2 regions of the Aliivibrio sp. S10_S31 genome follow, and region 1 is predicted to be linked to the other one. Evidence: riboswitches for the same ligand, from Rfam matches in the RefSeq annotation. Region 1 holds a riboswitch; the other holds the start of a gene.

What was found. Region 1 has a riboswitch for cobalamin ahead of HC728_RS18960 (TonB-dependent receptor domain-containing protein). Riboswitches for the same ligand answer to the same signal wherever they lie in the genome.
Region 2: linked by a shared signal. The riboswitch ahead of HC728_RS09470 (ABC transporter substrate-binding protein) and the one ahead of HC728_RS18960 (TonB-dependent receptor domain-containing protein) in region 1 are both predicted to bind cobalamin.

What each region holds. Positions count from the first base shown of each region.
Region 1 is NZ_JAAUWR010000035.1:712-8,222, reverse strand. It holds gene HC728_RS18975 (RNA-binding protein) at 1-173, shown strand, start outside; gene murI (glutamate racemase) at 136-924, opposite strand; gene HC728_RS18965 (ATPase) at 990-1,661, opposite strand; gene HC728_RS18960 (TonB-dependent receptor domain-containing protein) at 1,710-3,557, opposite strand; cobalamin riboswitch at 3,603-3,828, opposite strand; gene trmA (tRNA (uridine(54)-C5)-methyltransferase TrmA) at 3,977-5,083, shown strand; gene HC728_RS18950 (YijD family membrane protein) at 5,140-5,514, opposite strand; gene fabR (HTH-type transcriptional repressor FabR) at 5,565-6,242, opposite strand; gene sthA (Si-specific NAD(P)(+) transhydrogenase) at 6,477-7,511, shown strand, end outside.
Region 2 is NZ_JAAUWR010000009.1:21,913-29,423, forward strand. It holds gene HC728_RS09460 (sensor domain-containing diguanylate cyclase) at 1-906, opposite strand, end outside; gene HC728_RS09465 (cobalamin adenosyltransferase) at 1,203-1,739, opposite strand; cobalamin riboswitch at 1,829-1,959, shown strand; gene HC728_RS09470 (ABC transporter substrate-binding protein) at 1,978-2,895, shown strand; gene HC728_RS09475 (iron ABC transporter permease) at 2,895-3,935, shown strand; gene HC728_RS09480 (ABC transporter ATP-binding protein) at 3,932-4,711, shown strand; gene HC728_RS09485 (Crp/Fnr family transcriptional regulator) at 4,724-5,362, opposite strand; gene guaD (guanine deaminase) at 5,500-6,846, opposite strand; gene deoD (purine-nucleoside phosphorylase) at 6,904-7,511, opposite strand, start outside.

The sequences.
Region 1 (7,511 bases):
AAGACAAGCGTACAGGTAAAAGAAGAGGCTTTGGTTTCGTAGTAGTTGCAACAAAAGACGCTGACAACGTTATTGAAAACTTAAACAATAACGAATTTGATCAGCGAACTCTAAAAGTGCGTATTGCTAATGATCCTAAAACTTCGGGTAACCCAAACACTGAAGAGAACTAAAATTTAGTTCTTTGAATGTATGATTTAGTGCCTCTTCTTTTATAGAGGGGGCACTACAAAATACTTCACATTCAAAAAGAACTGCACTTTCCACCCCATCCCCATTCAATAATTGTTTTACTCTTCTAGCTATTGCCTCTCCAGAATCAATAAGCAATATTTTATTTCCCAGTGCTTTTTTTATTTCATTCTTTAGAAAAGGAAAATGAGTACAACCTAGAACGATCGTATCTACTTTATTTTGCCAAGGAGATAAAATCTCTTTTAGCTCCGCAATATCTACATCAATTCCGATCATCTTTTCTTCCGCCATTTCAACCAGTCGCGTTGAGCCTAATAGCTGGACATCAGATATAGGAGCAAAAGATTTGATCAAATCATACGTGTAGCTTCTCTTTACTGTCGCAGGCGTTGCAAGTAAACCAATCTTATTTGATACCAGAGCTGCGGGTTTGATAGCAGGAACAACACCTACTACAGGTATATCTAATTTATCCCTAAGAGAAGGAAGTACAACGGTGCTTGCTGTATTACAAGCAATCACAACGATATCAATAGGGAATTGAGAACACAACTGAGAGATAATGTGTGTTGTTCTTTCTATAAGTACCGATTCAGTTAGTTCACCATAAGGGAATGCCGCATTATCAAACGCATAAATATACTTAGCTAAAGGTAACTGATATTTAATTTCTTTATATACCGATAATCCACCGATACCCGAATCAAAAATCAAAATGTGTTTTGGCATAACTGAAACCACAGACTCTATTGTAAGCCGATATGAAAAGGTGAGCTCTAATCATACCTCTTGCACTAGTTTTGTAAAACAGAAGCGTTATAACGAAGATGAGTAAAGCGCTGTTGTTTTTCAATTTGCATCTCAGATAATTGGATTGAACCTTTAAAGCATGGTGCGCTAACCACTAAAGAATGAAACTCACCATTTTCTCCGCAAGGATCTACTTCTATTGGTAACTGTGCAATCAATTCTCTTGTGTATACTTTTCCACAAAATTGATTATCAAGTTGAGTCCCATCAGTTGTAACAAGAATAGTTTTAATACCTAATGAAATAATCTCCTCAGCCAAGTCTCTGCTTGATTGCCCCATTAAAGGAAAAACACATTCCCAACCTGCTTTTTCGATATAGCTTTTACGATAATCAACAATACCATTGCAAAACATGTCACCGAAAGCAACAGAATCAAACTCAATACCAGACTCTTTTAAACCGTTAACCACTAGATATTGGTATTCATCATTTGCAGGGAACACGGTAGGCAATTCGATTGTGATTAATGGCAGATCGACTAAATCAGCTTGCATTTGAACAACTGATAATGGAGTTACTTGAAATGGGACTTCATTTGCTACATGTGTCGTATATAAAGCAACAACTTCATAGTTAGGGTTCTCAAGCAATCGAATAAGAGTGAGTGTTGAATCCTTTCCTGATGACCAACTAATAATAACTTTCTTTTTCATTCATACCTCAAAATGAAAAACCGCCAATGAAGGCGGTTTTAAATCAAATTAAAATTGATAATCTAAACTAACATAATATGAGCGCTCTGCAGGTTTATAGCCGCCCGCCGTTTCATATTCTTCATCAAATAAGTTTTCAACTCGACCTCGAACAGCAAGATCTGACGTTACCCAATAAGCAGCAGCAACACTCCACAATGAATATGGATCAAGATAAGCAGTTTCAACGCCTGGGGCTGAAGGTAAATCAGAGCGTTTTCCTGTATAAATATAAGAAAGATTCAAGTCTAAATCACCTAAACTTATATTACCCATCCACTTATAATTCTGTTTTGCTCTTCTTGCTAGTTGTTGACCTTCTGTATCCTCATGATCTTTATATTCAGCAATCAATGTATGAGAAATGATTCCAGTATCAAATAACAACTCTAACTCAGCACCTTTAATATCAGCATCAACATTTGCACTATAGCCTGCAAAATTTGGAGCGTCATAATATACAATTAAATTATCTACACGGTTCTTATACATAGATAAATTAACATTAACTAAGCTATATACGGCAGCAAGACTCACATCAATATTTTTTGACGTTTCCGGCTCTAAATCTGGAGCTGTCGATAAATCATAAAATGATGGCGCTTTAAACGCGGTATTATAAGCAGTACTTACTTTATAAATATCATTAATTTGATAACTCGCACCAACACCCCACGTTGTATATTCATCATACTTATCGTGCTTATCAAATCGAGTATTTGCTTCTAACTTTAATTGATCTAATTGATATTGAGTTCCAAGATAGATGCCAGTCGACGTACGACTTTCACCTTCATTAATAATTACTTTATTTGACCAATCAGTAATGTCAGCTTTCACTTTCGCATCAGTCCAATCAACACCTGCATTAACTAACCAGCCATCCGTTAGTTTAATTTGGTTAGCCCATTGCATATTTAGCTGATCAATTTTTTGCTCTGAATCGAGGTCTCCATTTTCATGATATTCCAGAGTTTGGTCATCTTGATAACTGATACTTAGATTTGATGAAACCGTATCTTTATGAAAAGATAATTTTGAAGAATAAACCGTAGATTCTGATTCTGAGCGAGATTTTGTATTTGTATAATGGTTATATTCTGATGTGCTATTAAACCATCTAACACCAGTAAAAAGACTCACATAAGAAGAAAGTTGGTGCTCGTAGTTCAACATAAACTGGCTATTTTCAAAGCCATGTTTATCTCCATCATTAAATCCCGGTTGAGGATTAACATTGTAGCCTTCTGTTTGGGTGAACCCGGCAGCCATTTTTAAATGTCCGTTTTCGCCAACTTTAGTATTAGCAGCAAAATTTCCTTCTTTATATTTATCGCTGCCAGCACCAATGGTTGCAGATTTCGACAGATTGTCAGAAGAAGTTCGAGTAATGATATTAATCACGCCACCAACAGCATCGGAGCCATACATTACCGCTCCAGAACCACGAATTATTTCAATTCTTTCAACTTGGTTTACAGGGATCTTATTAATGTTCATTCCACTTTTAATGGAACTGTTCATTCTAAAACCATCAATTAAAATCAATACATGATCAGAGTTAGTGCCTCGCATAAAAATAGAGGCATTTTGGCCAATACCACCATTGCTTGCGACTTCAATCCCAGGTTGCAACCTTAAAATGTCCGTCATCGTTTTTGCTTGAATCTGAACAATCTCTTCCTTGGTGACTACACTCATTGGTGCAATAACATCTTCTGTTGACTGCTCAAATCTGTTCGCAGTAACAACCATGGTTTCATCGGTTTCTGTTGTGGTATTTTTAGCAAATACAGGGGATGTATAGGCGTGTGAAAGCAGCGACACTACAGCTGTCGCTAAGGCAGTTTTTTTCATTTCCGTTGTTTCCTAAAATCGCGTTAAGTCCATATAGCAATACGTAATGTATTACTTATTGCTGGCAGGTCTTCGGACTTGAGAGCAGTTAACCTAGAGTACTCACTTCCCATTATTTTTCGATATCCTTAAAATATCTAAACTTAACAGTGTGAAAAATTGTACCTTCGTTCTCTCTTACCGCTGCGCGTCAGTTCTGGATTTTCACCAGATTCCCTATTCAGGCTATAATTAATATTAAAAATAGCGCACCAACATGGGCGAAATAGTAGTGACCTACACTATCTTTGTCTAGGTTTATGCGCTCAATATCACGTCTTAGTATTAATTAGTTTCGATCAATAACACACAAATACTGGACAACAGATCTCTATCGCATAAAATCGGCGCTCTTATTTTGAGCAGCGTGAGGCAAGACGATGACACAATCAGTCATGAACCCAGAAAATTATCAAGTACAATTAGATGAAAAAGCAGAAGCACTCTCTGCTATGTTTTCTGAATTTAATGTTCCAGAACTGGAAGTCTTTTCCTCTCCTGCTGAAAACTACCGCATGCGTGCAGAATTTCGTGTGTGGCATGAAGGTGACGAAATGTATTACGTCATGTTCAACCAAGAGACCAAAGAAAAATACCGTGTTGATTACTTCTTACCTGCAAGCCGTTTAATTAACGATTTGATGCCATTACTAACAGAAGCAGTAAAAGAGAGTAAAACACTTCGCTATAAAATGTTCCAAGTGGATTTCTTATCGACGCTTAGTGGTGAAATTTTAGTGTCGATGCTTTATCACCGTCAACTAGATGATGCTTGGAAAGAAGAAGCGAAAGCATTAAAACAACGTCTGAATGATGAAGGTTTTAACCTAAATATCATTGGTCGTGCACGTAAAATGAAAATCGTTTTAGACCAAGAGTTTGTTATTGAAAAACTTAAAGTTAATGACGACATCTTAACGTATAAGCAAGTTGAGAATAGCTTTACACAACCAAACGGCATTGTTGCTCAAAAAATGCTAGAATGGGCAGTGGATTGTACACAAAACAGTCAAGGTGACCTACTTGAATTATATTGTGGTAACGGTAACTTCTCATTGGCATTAGCGAAAAACTTTGATCGTGTTTTAGCAACCGAATTAGCAAAACCATCTGTTGATTCTGCTCAATACAACATTGCAGCAAATAACATTGATAATGTACAAATCATTCGAATGTCTGCTGAAGATTTTACTGATGCTATGGAAGGTAAACGTGAATTTAGACGCTTAAAAGATCAAAATATCGATCTAAAAAGCTATAACTGCAACACTATCTTTGTTGATCCACCTCGTTCTGGAATGGATGAAGGGACTTGTAAGATGGTTCAAGGTTACGAGCGTATTATGTACATCTCTTGTAATCCTGAAACGCTAAAAGAAAACTTAGAAATTTTAAGCCAAACGCACAACATTACGCGTTTTGCTTTATTTGACCAGTTCCCATATACACACCATATGGAAGCCGGCGTTTTCTTAGAAAGAAAATAAACTTAAAAAAAAGGCTCATAGCGTAATGTTCTGAGCCTTTTTTTATGAACGGTTATTTATATTTCTGTGTGAGTATCTTTCTTTTTCAAAATACCCATTTTCACACCAATCCAAAGTAACAAAGCCAGAGCGACTAAAATCGAAAAGAAATTAGAACCCGCTTCTGGGTATTGTGCTTTTACTAATGCTGAATGACCAAACAATCCTACAAAAAAACAAGCCATTGCAATAAGCGGAGTATCTTCGCTCACTGGCGGTCGTAAGTATTCTTGATATAAACCTTGAGCCGCTAGAACCAATGCAATAATCGGAAAAATTGAGAAAGCAACTTCAGTTACTGTTAATCCAACCCAAACGGCATTTAAACAAAGACCTGCCACCACTGATAGCGCTAATGTCTTTCGTTCATTTCTACTATTTTCATGTGTCATGTTTTTACCTCATACAGACATTGATTCACTGCGATCAATGCATCTACATTCTATTTTTCATTTTCTTTACGATACCAATACGCTCCTTTAGAGAGCATTCGTAATTGAAAAATGAGTCGCTCAGATAATTCAGTTCGTGATGCCGAGTCTAAATCTAACGCCTCTGCTCCTGAACTAAATACAAGTGTTACCGATGCCTCAGCCTGAACCAATGCTTCTTCACGAGCTACTCCTGTTGTGGCAACTAAATATTCGGTAAGTTCCGCAACAAAGTGTTGGATTTCTCTTGCTACCGCAGCACGAAAAGCGGGTGATGTTCCTGAACGTTCACGTAGTAATAAGCGAAAAACGTTAGGACTTCCCTCAATAAACTCCATGAAAGTTTCAACAGAAGTTCTAATGACACTCCCTTCTACGACTATACGTTGGCGAGCCTGTCTCATTAATTGACGTAATATCAAACCACCTTCATCTACTAGAGTTAGTCCTAACTCATCCATATCTTTAAAGTGTCGATAAAAAGACGTTGGAGCAATTCCAGCTTCTCGAGTAACTTCTCGTAAGCTTAAACTCGTAAAACCTCGCTCGGCACATAATAGGCAAAAAGCAGCATCAATGATGGTTCTTCGAGTTCTTTCTTTTTGTTGAGCACGAACGCCTTTTGCACTCACTGGGCGCTTTACTTCTGAGACTGCATTGAGATCATCAGCTTCAAATTCAGGATACATATACTTTACCGTTTGTTGCGTGATTTAATTAAATGGGTATCACAAACTTCCGCCAACCCACATTATCGATTTCTACTTACCTATGTAAATAATGAAATCACTAATACGACAGATTTCCATAAACAACGTGATCCTCTCCACTCTATCTTAATCACTTGATTTACCAAACGAATGAAAAGGTTAAAATACTTTGTTAGCAATGTTGCGATATTGATAATAATTAAGGCGCTAATAATGACTAATTCAACCCCTATACGTTCAACCCATTTTGATGCCATTGTAATTGGTAGTGGCCCAGGTGGAGAAGGGGCTGCAATGGGTCTAACTAAAGCCAACTTAAATGTCGCAATTATTGAAAGAGAACCAAGTGTTGGTGGCGGGTGTACACACTGGGGAACCATTCCATCGAAAGCACTGCGTCATGCGGTTAGTCGTATTATCGAGTTTAACTCAAACCCTCTTTACTGTAAGAATAATACCAGTCTTCATTCTACTTTTTCGGATATTTTAGGTCATGCGAAAAGTGTAATAGATAAGCAGACTCGTATGAGACAGGGGTTCTACGATCGCAACCAATGTTCTCTCATCTTTGGAGAAGCGAGTTTCGTAGAAAAAAATACTGTTGCGGTTACAGCAAAAGATGGCTCCATTGAAACCTACACAGCAGATAAATTTATTATTGCTACAGGCTCTCGTCCATATCGTCCTGAAGGTATTAATTTTAACCATAGTCGTGTTTATGACAGCGATTCTATCTTATCTCTTAAACACGATCCTCGTCATATCATTATTTACGGTGCCGGTGTCATTGGAAGTGAATACGCTTCTATTTTTAGAGGACTAGGTGTAAAGGTTGATTTAGTTAATACTCGTGATCGCCTACTTTCCTTTTTAGATAATGAAATGTCAGATGCGCTTTCCTATCACTTTTGGAACAGCGGTATCGTCACTCGCAATGATGAAAATTTTGAGCACATCGAAGCAAATGATGACGGTGTAATCATGCATTTAGAATCAGGCAAAAAAATGAAAGCCGATTGCATACTTTTTGCAAATGGACGAACAGGTAATACGGACAAGCTAAACCTTTCAGCTGTTGGTCTTGAAGCTGATTCCCGTGGTCAATTAAAAGTAAATGATAATTACCAAACAGACGTCGAGCACATTTATGCGGTTGGTGATGTGATTGGATACCCAAGCTTAGCCAGTGCAGCTTATGACCAAGGGCGATTTACCGCTCAAGCCATTACTAAAGGAAAAGCAGAAGCT
Region 2 (7,511 bases), on a different contig from region 1:
TATTGACCATTTAGGGTAGTTAGGGACGAAAGTAATTAATCGCCAGCATGAGTCTTTTTTAACAATCTTAACTGATTTTGCTGAATCTAAATTTTTTGGATAAGCAAATACGGAATCGAACGTTAAAATTCCAGAACCTATTTCATATTGACCTTTAGGTTCTTTCTCAATACAAGAATAAGTTATTGGATAAATTGCCGGGTATGTTTTACTTTCGTCTTCATTAAACATGAAAGCGAATTCAAGATCTGGTCTTTTATCATAAAATAAAAAGTAATTATTACTGTTTATTAGCATGTGATGGTTTCTTTTATCCAAAGAAAATAGTTTTAGACCATCTAATAAATGCGCTGCAAGGTAATTTAATATAACGATACCTCTTTTATTTCCCTGATCATCATATACAGGCGTAGCTAGACGAATCATAGGTTTATAAGGTTCTTCGATTTCACCATGCTCAATATTTAAATCTAAAATAGAAACGTAAATATCTCCATCATTTAAAGATAAGCTGTCTTGAAAATAATAACGGTTAAATTTATTTTGTAATTCATTACCAGCAACAACACTTGGAATACCATTATTATAGTTAATACGAATGAGCTCATTGCCTTCAAGATCAAGGTATCTTAATTGATCATAAAGTCCTTTACGTAAGCTCAGAGCAAGCGTGTTCATTTCAGCTAGTTTAATGAGTTTACGTTCGTGTTTTTGGTATGCTTTGTTAATTTCAATAAAATCAGAAAGCAACAGTAAGTCTTGCCCTATGCTGTTTAGGGTCATTGCAATGTATTTTTTTTGTGCTGAAATTAGAGCACTTTGTTCTGATTTTATTTTACTTATTTCTATCTGGTTCTGTGAGAATTTATAGAAATAAAACACTGAAAATAATAAGATATTTAACATTGTAAATAAAACGATAAAGCGTGGCCAAAAAAATAATTTATTGGACTTACCAAATGTAATCACTCTAATCACTTAACCTAAATTTAACAAAAAAGTCATTTATTGCATGACTGTAATAATTGAGGTGGACTTTATAATATATGAGGTTTGCTATCAATATAATTAAAGATCATAAATAGAGTTGCATTGACTTGTATCGTGTTACTGCCATTGATAATGAAAGAGAATATTATGGTTCTTATTATTAATATTCTTTTTCATTATTCGCTTAACGATATATTTACATAATATTTAATCTATTCAGGTGTTGGATAGTTAATGCTTGTGTATTCAGGTTCATCAATGCCCATATCTTGGTTTAATACTCGTGTAAGCACAAAGTAATAGTTAGCGAGCGCATTTGCAAAACGAGGAAGTGTTTCTGGGATGGTTTTATTGGTTAATTTATCAATAAGGACTAAGGCACGAACCACTTTTTTACTTAAGCTACGGCATTGATGAAGTTGAATCACTGGACCGGTTCCTCGCGGAAGCACAAAACGTTTCCCTTTGTCATGAACTTGTTCTTTAAAGTAAAGCATTTCAGACACGAGCTCTTGAACGTCTTGCTCAAAGATGCCACATTTCCCACGAATCGATCCATTAAGGTGAAATATTTTTGGTTGTAGACGCTCTAGTGATTCACGGACTTCTTGATTAGTGACTTGTGATAGAGCTAAGCCAGTATAGGCACACAATTCATCCGTTAAGATTTCAAAGTCACATAATGGGCTGTCTTCAAAAATGAATGGGTATGAAAGTTCACCAATATTTCCAGATGCTTTAAGTGCCATAAATCATTACTTTGTTGATTAAAGAGGTGATGAATTTTATCACGTTGTAGGGGGTATCTCTAATTAATTCCATGTTTTCAGGGTTATAGATAGAATATATCAACATAGCATCGTACAATGAAGATTACTTCGGAATACGGTGAGAATCCGTAACGGGCGCGCCACTGTGAGAACTTGCAAGAGTTTGAGTCAGATACGAAGTTGGTTCATATTATGTACGCGATTTACAGGAGTTGCCATGCGTTGGCTTGCGTTAAACCCATTTATTATTGCTTTTTCTCTTTTGCTTTCTTGGTCAACGATGGCCGAAACTACCTATCCATTACATGTTGTTGATGGGTTAGGTCATACCGTTATTTTAGATAAAGCACCTACAAAAATATCGTCAAAAACGTTATTCACCGATGCCGTATTATTGGAGTTGGTTGATAAAGAACAATTATCCAGTTTGACTGATCTTGCTAATAACCCTAACTATTCAGCGATTAAAGATATCTTGCCAAAATCAGTACCTTTGTTAGCGCTTAATGTGGAAATGATCATAGCGAATCGTCCTGATCTTGTTTTTGCTGCTAATTGGAGTGATGCATCAAAGTTAGCGATTATTGAGAGTGCTGGTATCCCGGTTTATCGCATTCAAACGCCTAATACCTTAAAAGAGGTTGAAACAGAGATTTTGCGAGTCGGTGATATTGTTAATCGTCGACTTGCTGCTGAGCGAGTCATCGAAGATATGCAACAGCGTTTACAGCAAGAGGTTATCTTACCTAAAAAGCGATTAACTGCTTTGGATTATAATCCGTGGGGAACATCGAGCGGTCAAGATTCTACTTGGGATGAAGTCTTAAAACAGGCAAATCTGAATAATGCCATTGAAGGGCTAGTGAGTGATAAATACGGGCAAGTTCCCGTATCAAAAGAGATGGTCATTGCATTAAATCCAGATATTTTATTTATACCAGCGTGGGTGTATGGAGATGAAAAAGGTGCTGATAAATTTAAGCAAGACGTCTTATCTGATCCTTCATTACAATCCGTTAATGCCATTAAAGAAGGTCGGGTCTATCAAATGCCACATGTGTTAAGAAGTGTTTATAGCCAATATATTATTGATGCGATTCTGTTTGTTAATCACTCTGCCTATAAGAAACTCTGATGCCTTTTTATCGTTTAACCTCTTTTCAAGCTATTGTATCTACGTGTTTATTTATTGGATTATTCTTAACATATTTAAGTCTTGGTGCGGTTCACATTCCAATCATTGATATTTTAGCTATGTTTAAGAGTTATATATTTGGTGGGAGTGAGTTAGCAACTAAAGAGTATCCGCTTGCTTCTGCAATAGTGATGCACATTCGTTTGCCAAGGGCGTGTGCTGCAATTATGGCTGGTGGTGCATTGGCTTTAGCTGGATCCTGTACTCAAGGATTATTTAAAAACCCATTAGCGAGTCCTGATGTATTGGGGGTAAGCTCGGGAAGCAGTTTTGGTGCTGTTATCGCTATTGTTACGGGTTTTTCTTTTATGAATCCGATATGGTTACCTGTTTTTACAACGGTTGGTGCTCTTGCTGCTTCTGCGTTTATTTATGTTCTTGCATCTCGTCACTCTTCTTCACAAATTTTATTTCTCATATTAACTGGATTGGCGCTATCGAGTTTATTGGGCGGTGCTCGTATGGGACTACTATTAATGGCGCAACAGTATGAAGTCAGCCAATTTGTTTTCTGGGCAATGGGGGGGCTAGATGGTCGTATGTGGCAGCATTTATTATGGCCAACACCCGTGATTATTATTGTATCTACCTTGTTACTCAAAGAAAGTCGTTCTCTCAATTTACTCGCTTTAGGTGAGGAGAGTGCTCATGGTATGGGTCTAAATGTAAAACAGACACGATTTAAATTATTGATGTTTGCTACGTTATTAACGGCGATGTCGATTGCTATTGCTGGGCCTATTGGTTTTATCGGCTTAATGGTTCCTCATTTAGTGCGTCTATTAGTAGGACCAAGTCATGAGAAATTATTGCCGTTTTCAGCCATATTTGGTGTGATATTTCTATTGGTTTGTGACTTATTAGGACGTTGGATCATTGCGCCTAATGAATTGAAAGCGGGGATCATTACTTCATTTATTGGTGGTTGCTACTTTATTGGTTTGATCATTCGATTTCAAAGAAAGGGACGTTTAGCATGAAGCCATTATTAAATGTCTCACAATTAAACTATCAGGTTGGGACTAAGGCATTATTAAAGTCGATTTCCTTTACCGTCAATTCTGGTGAATTGGTTGGTATTATTGGCCCGAATGGCGCGGGGAAAAGTACATTAATGAAGTGCATCAGTGGATTTCAACCTTATGCCGAAGGAAGTATTGAGATCCAAGGTCAATCTCTTGCTGTCTTATCTCATATTGAGCGTGCATTATGTATGAGTTATTTGCCTCAATACAGTGAAGCCGCTTTTCCTTTTAATGTGATGGAAACCATTGGTTTTGGTTTTCATGCGAGACAGCAACATTCAATTATATCTCCAGCTGAGATAGAGAAACAAAGCCAAGCTGCATTAGAAAAAGTGGGAATAGAGCATCTACATAAGCGTAATGTTACTGATTTATCTGGCGGTGAAAAACAGCTCGTACATTTTGCCCGAACTTTAGTTCAAGATACGCCTTTAATGTTACTTGATGAGCCGACGGCGAGTTTAGATATTGGCCATGAATCTCAATTGATGAATGTCTTATATCAAGAATGCCAAAAAGGAAAATCAGCATTGGTTGCTATTCATAACTTAAATACCGCTGCTGAGTTTTGTGATCGTTTGATTTTGATTAATCAAGGTGAAATTATGGCTGAAGGAAAGCCAAATGATGTGTTGAGTGAAGAGAATATTCGCACCTTATATCAAGATTTAGTGATGGTATCTCATCATACCGTGACAGGAAATACGATCGTATCGCCATATAAAAAATAGCGATGATCATGTTTATTTGTCTACTTCGGTATAAAGCACTTCGTCTTTTAGTGCTTTTTCATCCAGTAACTCAAACTCATGCCCTTGTTTGATTAGCTTATTTTCTTTTTCCAAAACTTGTAAAATTTGGCGATAACATCGGTCAGTTATACCTAGCTGCTTGGCTTTTAAGGTCACTGGAATTTTAAATAGCAGACTATTTGAGTGCTGCTTTAATTCGAGGATTTGTTCGATGACATTAATCCTTGCAGATAATGTGATGTTATTCATTAGTTTAGTGATATTTTTGTTATATCTTGTTGAAATGAATTCGAGCAGAAGAATCGCTAGCTCTGGTTTTTCTCTTAATAATTCAAGAAGTTTAAGTTTAGGAATTTTATAGAGATAACCAGCTTTGTTAGCTTTAACATTCAACGTTGAATAAGGCTTTCGTTGGAAGAATTCCATCTCACCTAGAGGACCTGAATAATTCGTATCTACTCCAAGAATAAATTCTTTACCATGTTCATTTATATGGAAAATGGTTAAATCGGCGTCTTGGCAAAATAGAAGCGAATTAATTGGTGTCGATTGCTGTAAAAGCAACTCATTCTTAACATAAGAGATCTTAGGTAAATTAAGCTCTGAGATTAATTGTTGAAACAGATCCATGCTCTATCTCTGTGTATTAAAGATAGCTCTATGGTAATGGTTTCATAAAAAAATGCGATAATAATAAAGAATGAGTTGCAGAATATTCTACTTTGTCTCAGTTCGTAATTTTTTCTGCAAACTCAACTCTAAACGTTTTACTTTACTTGATTGCCATCAACCCAAACTTGGCGAATATTGTTTCTTGTTGTGTGAGTGATGATTTTTTCTAGTATGTCTTGAGGTGAATCGAGATCAGGACAAATCAATAGGTTAGAATCTTCATCATCAATAACTAGAGCGTCGAAGCAGTAACCCTTTTTAAATTGTCCAACCGGTAGTTTTAATAATTGACCGCCACCCGTTGTTGCCATCCAATAAGCTTCTAACAATGAGACTCGGCTATTCGATTGGCCTCTTGTTTCTGCTGGTAGATTTGCATTCGTTCCACATTCTCGTACTCTTGAGTGAAGGACTGCATCAGAGCAAGCCATAAATAGAGAAGGAAGAGGGCCTCCTGCTATGTCTGAACCTAATCCGAGCTGAATCTCTTGATCTAAGTATTCACGCAATGGCAATGCTGCATTTGCAAAATAGATATTGGACCTTGGACAGTGAGCGATACCCGAACCTTTTTGCTTGATGATATCAATGTCTGAATCGGTTAAGAAAATAGAGTGAGCTAAGATGGTTCGTTCACCCAGTAACCCTGCTTCGTTATAAATTTCGATATCTGTTTTATTGTATTTTTCTTGGCTGAAATCTCTTGCCCAATCGCTTTCTGAAGCATGAGTTTGAACCGCACATTGATATTTTTTCGCTAAATCACCTAACCCTTTTAATGCTTCTAACGAACAGGTAGGGATAAACCTAGGCGTGATAATTGGTTCGACTAAGTTATTGTTATTAGCTAGTTGAGAAAAGGATGTTATGAATTTTTCTGCTTCTTGAATAGAGTGTTCTGCGCTCTCTTCCACGTAGTAATTAGGACACATCTCCTTATCATCCATTGAGACTTTACCAACTAATGCACGTTGGCCATATTTTATGCAAGTTTCTGCCAAATAAAGAGAAGATGAAGTATTTATAGTCGCAAAATAGGTTGCTGTTGTAGTGCCGTTAGCTAAATAGGTTTTTACTAGGTGAGGGTAGTACTGTTCTGCAAATGACAGATCGCTAAACTTATGCTCTAAAGGGAACGTATAATGGTCAAGCCATTCATTGAGAGGAAGATCTAACCCTTTCCCAGCTTGAGGCCATTGTGGAGCATGGATATGAAGATCAATCATGCCAGGTAATAAAAATTGTTGGTCGGTTAACTCTTGTAGAGAATCTTTTTCTTTTAAGAAGTTAAGCGTTTTTGAATAATTAGGATCGGAAGGATGGAGAACGTCACATATCTTACCTTGCTGATCGATAGTAATCAGCCCATTAGAGATAAATTCAAATTCCCCTTTAATCGGGCAATGATAAACTTTACCAACGACGCCTTTTTTTATATTCATTAGTTATTTCTACACTTTGAAAAAAGGCCAATGATTAATTGGCCTCTAAGATATGTTTTATTCAGTTGGTAATTTTAATGCTACATCCAGTGCAACATTAATCATTTCATGAAGTTCAGTTCGACGTTCATCCGCCGTCAAATGTTCATGGTTTTTAATATGGTCAGTCACGGTACATAGGGCAACGGCATTACAATGGTTTTCTGCTGCTGCACTATAAAGTGCATTAACTTCCATCTCTACTCCAAGAATGCCATAGCGTGCCATCATGTCGTATTGCTCTTCATCAGGACGATAAAATAGATCAGAAGAAAAAACGTTACCTACAAGGTAATTAATGTCAGTCGTTTTTAACGTATTAACACACTCACTAAGCATATTGTAATTTGCAGTTGCAGCAAAATCGTTATCTTTAAAACGAATGCGATTCATTTTTGAATCGGTTGATGCCCCAATAGCTACAATAAGATCTTTAAGTTTCACATCATCATGAATAGCGCCACAGCTTCCAATACGGATAAAGTTTTTTACCTTATAAGTGGTCATTAGTTCATGAAAGTAAATGGATGCAGACGGTGCGCCCATTCCGTGACCCATGACTGAGATTTTTCGACCTTTAAATTCGCCAGTAAAACCTAACATGCCTCGAACATCAGTAACTTGAA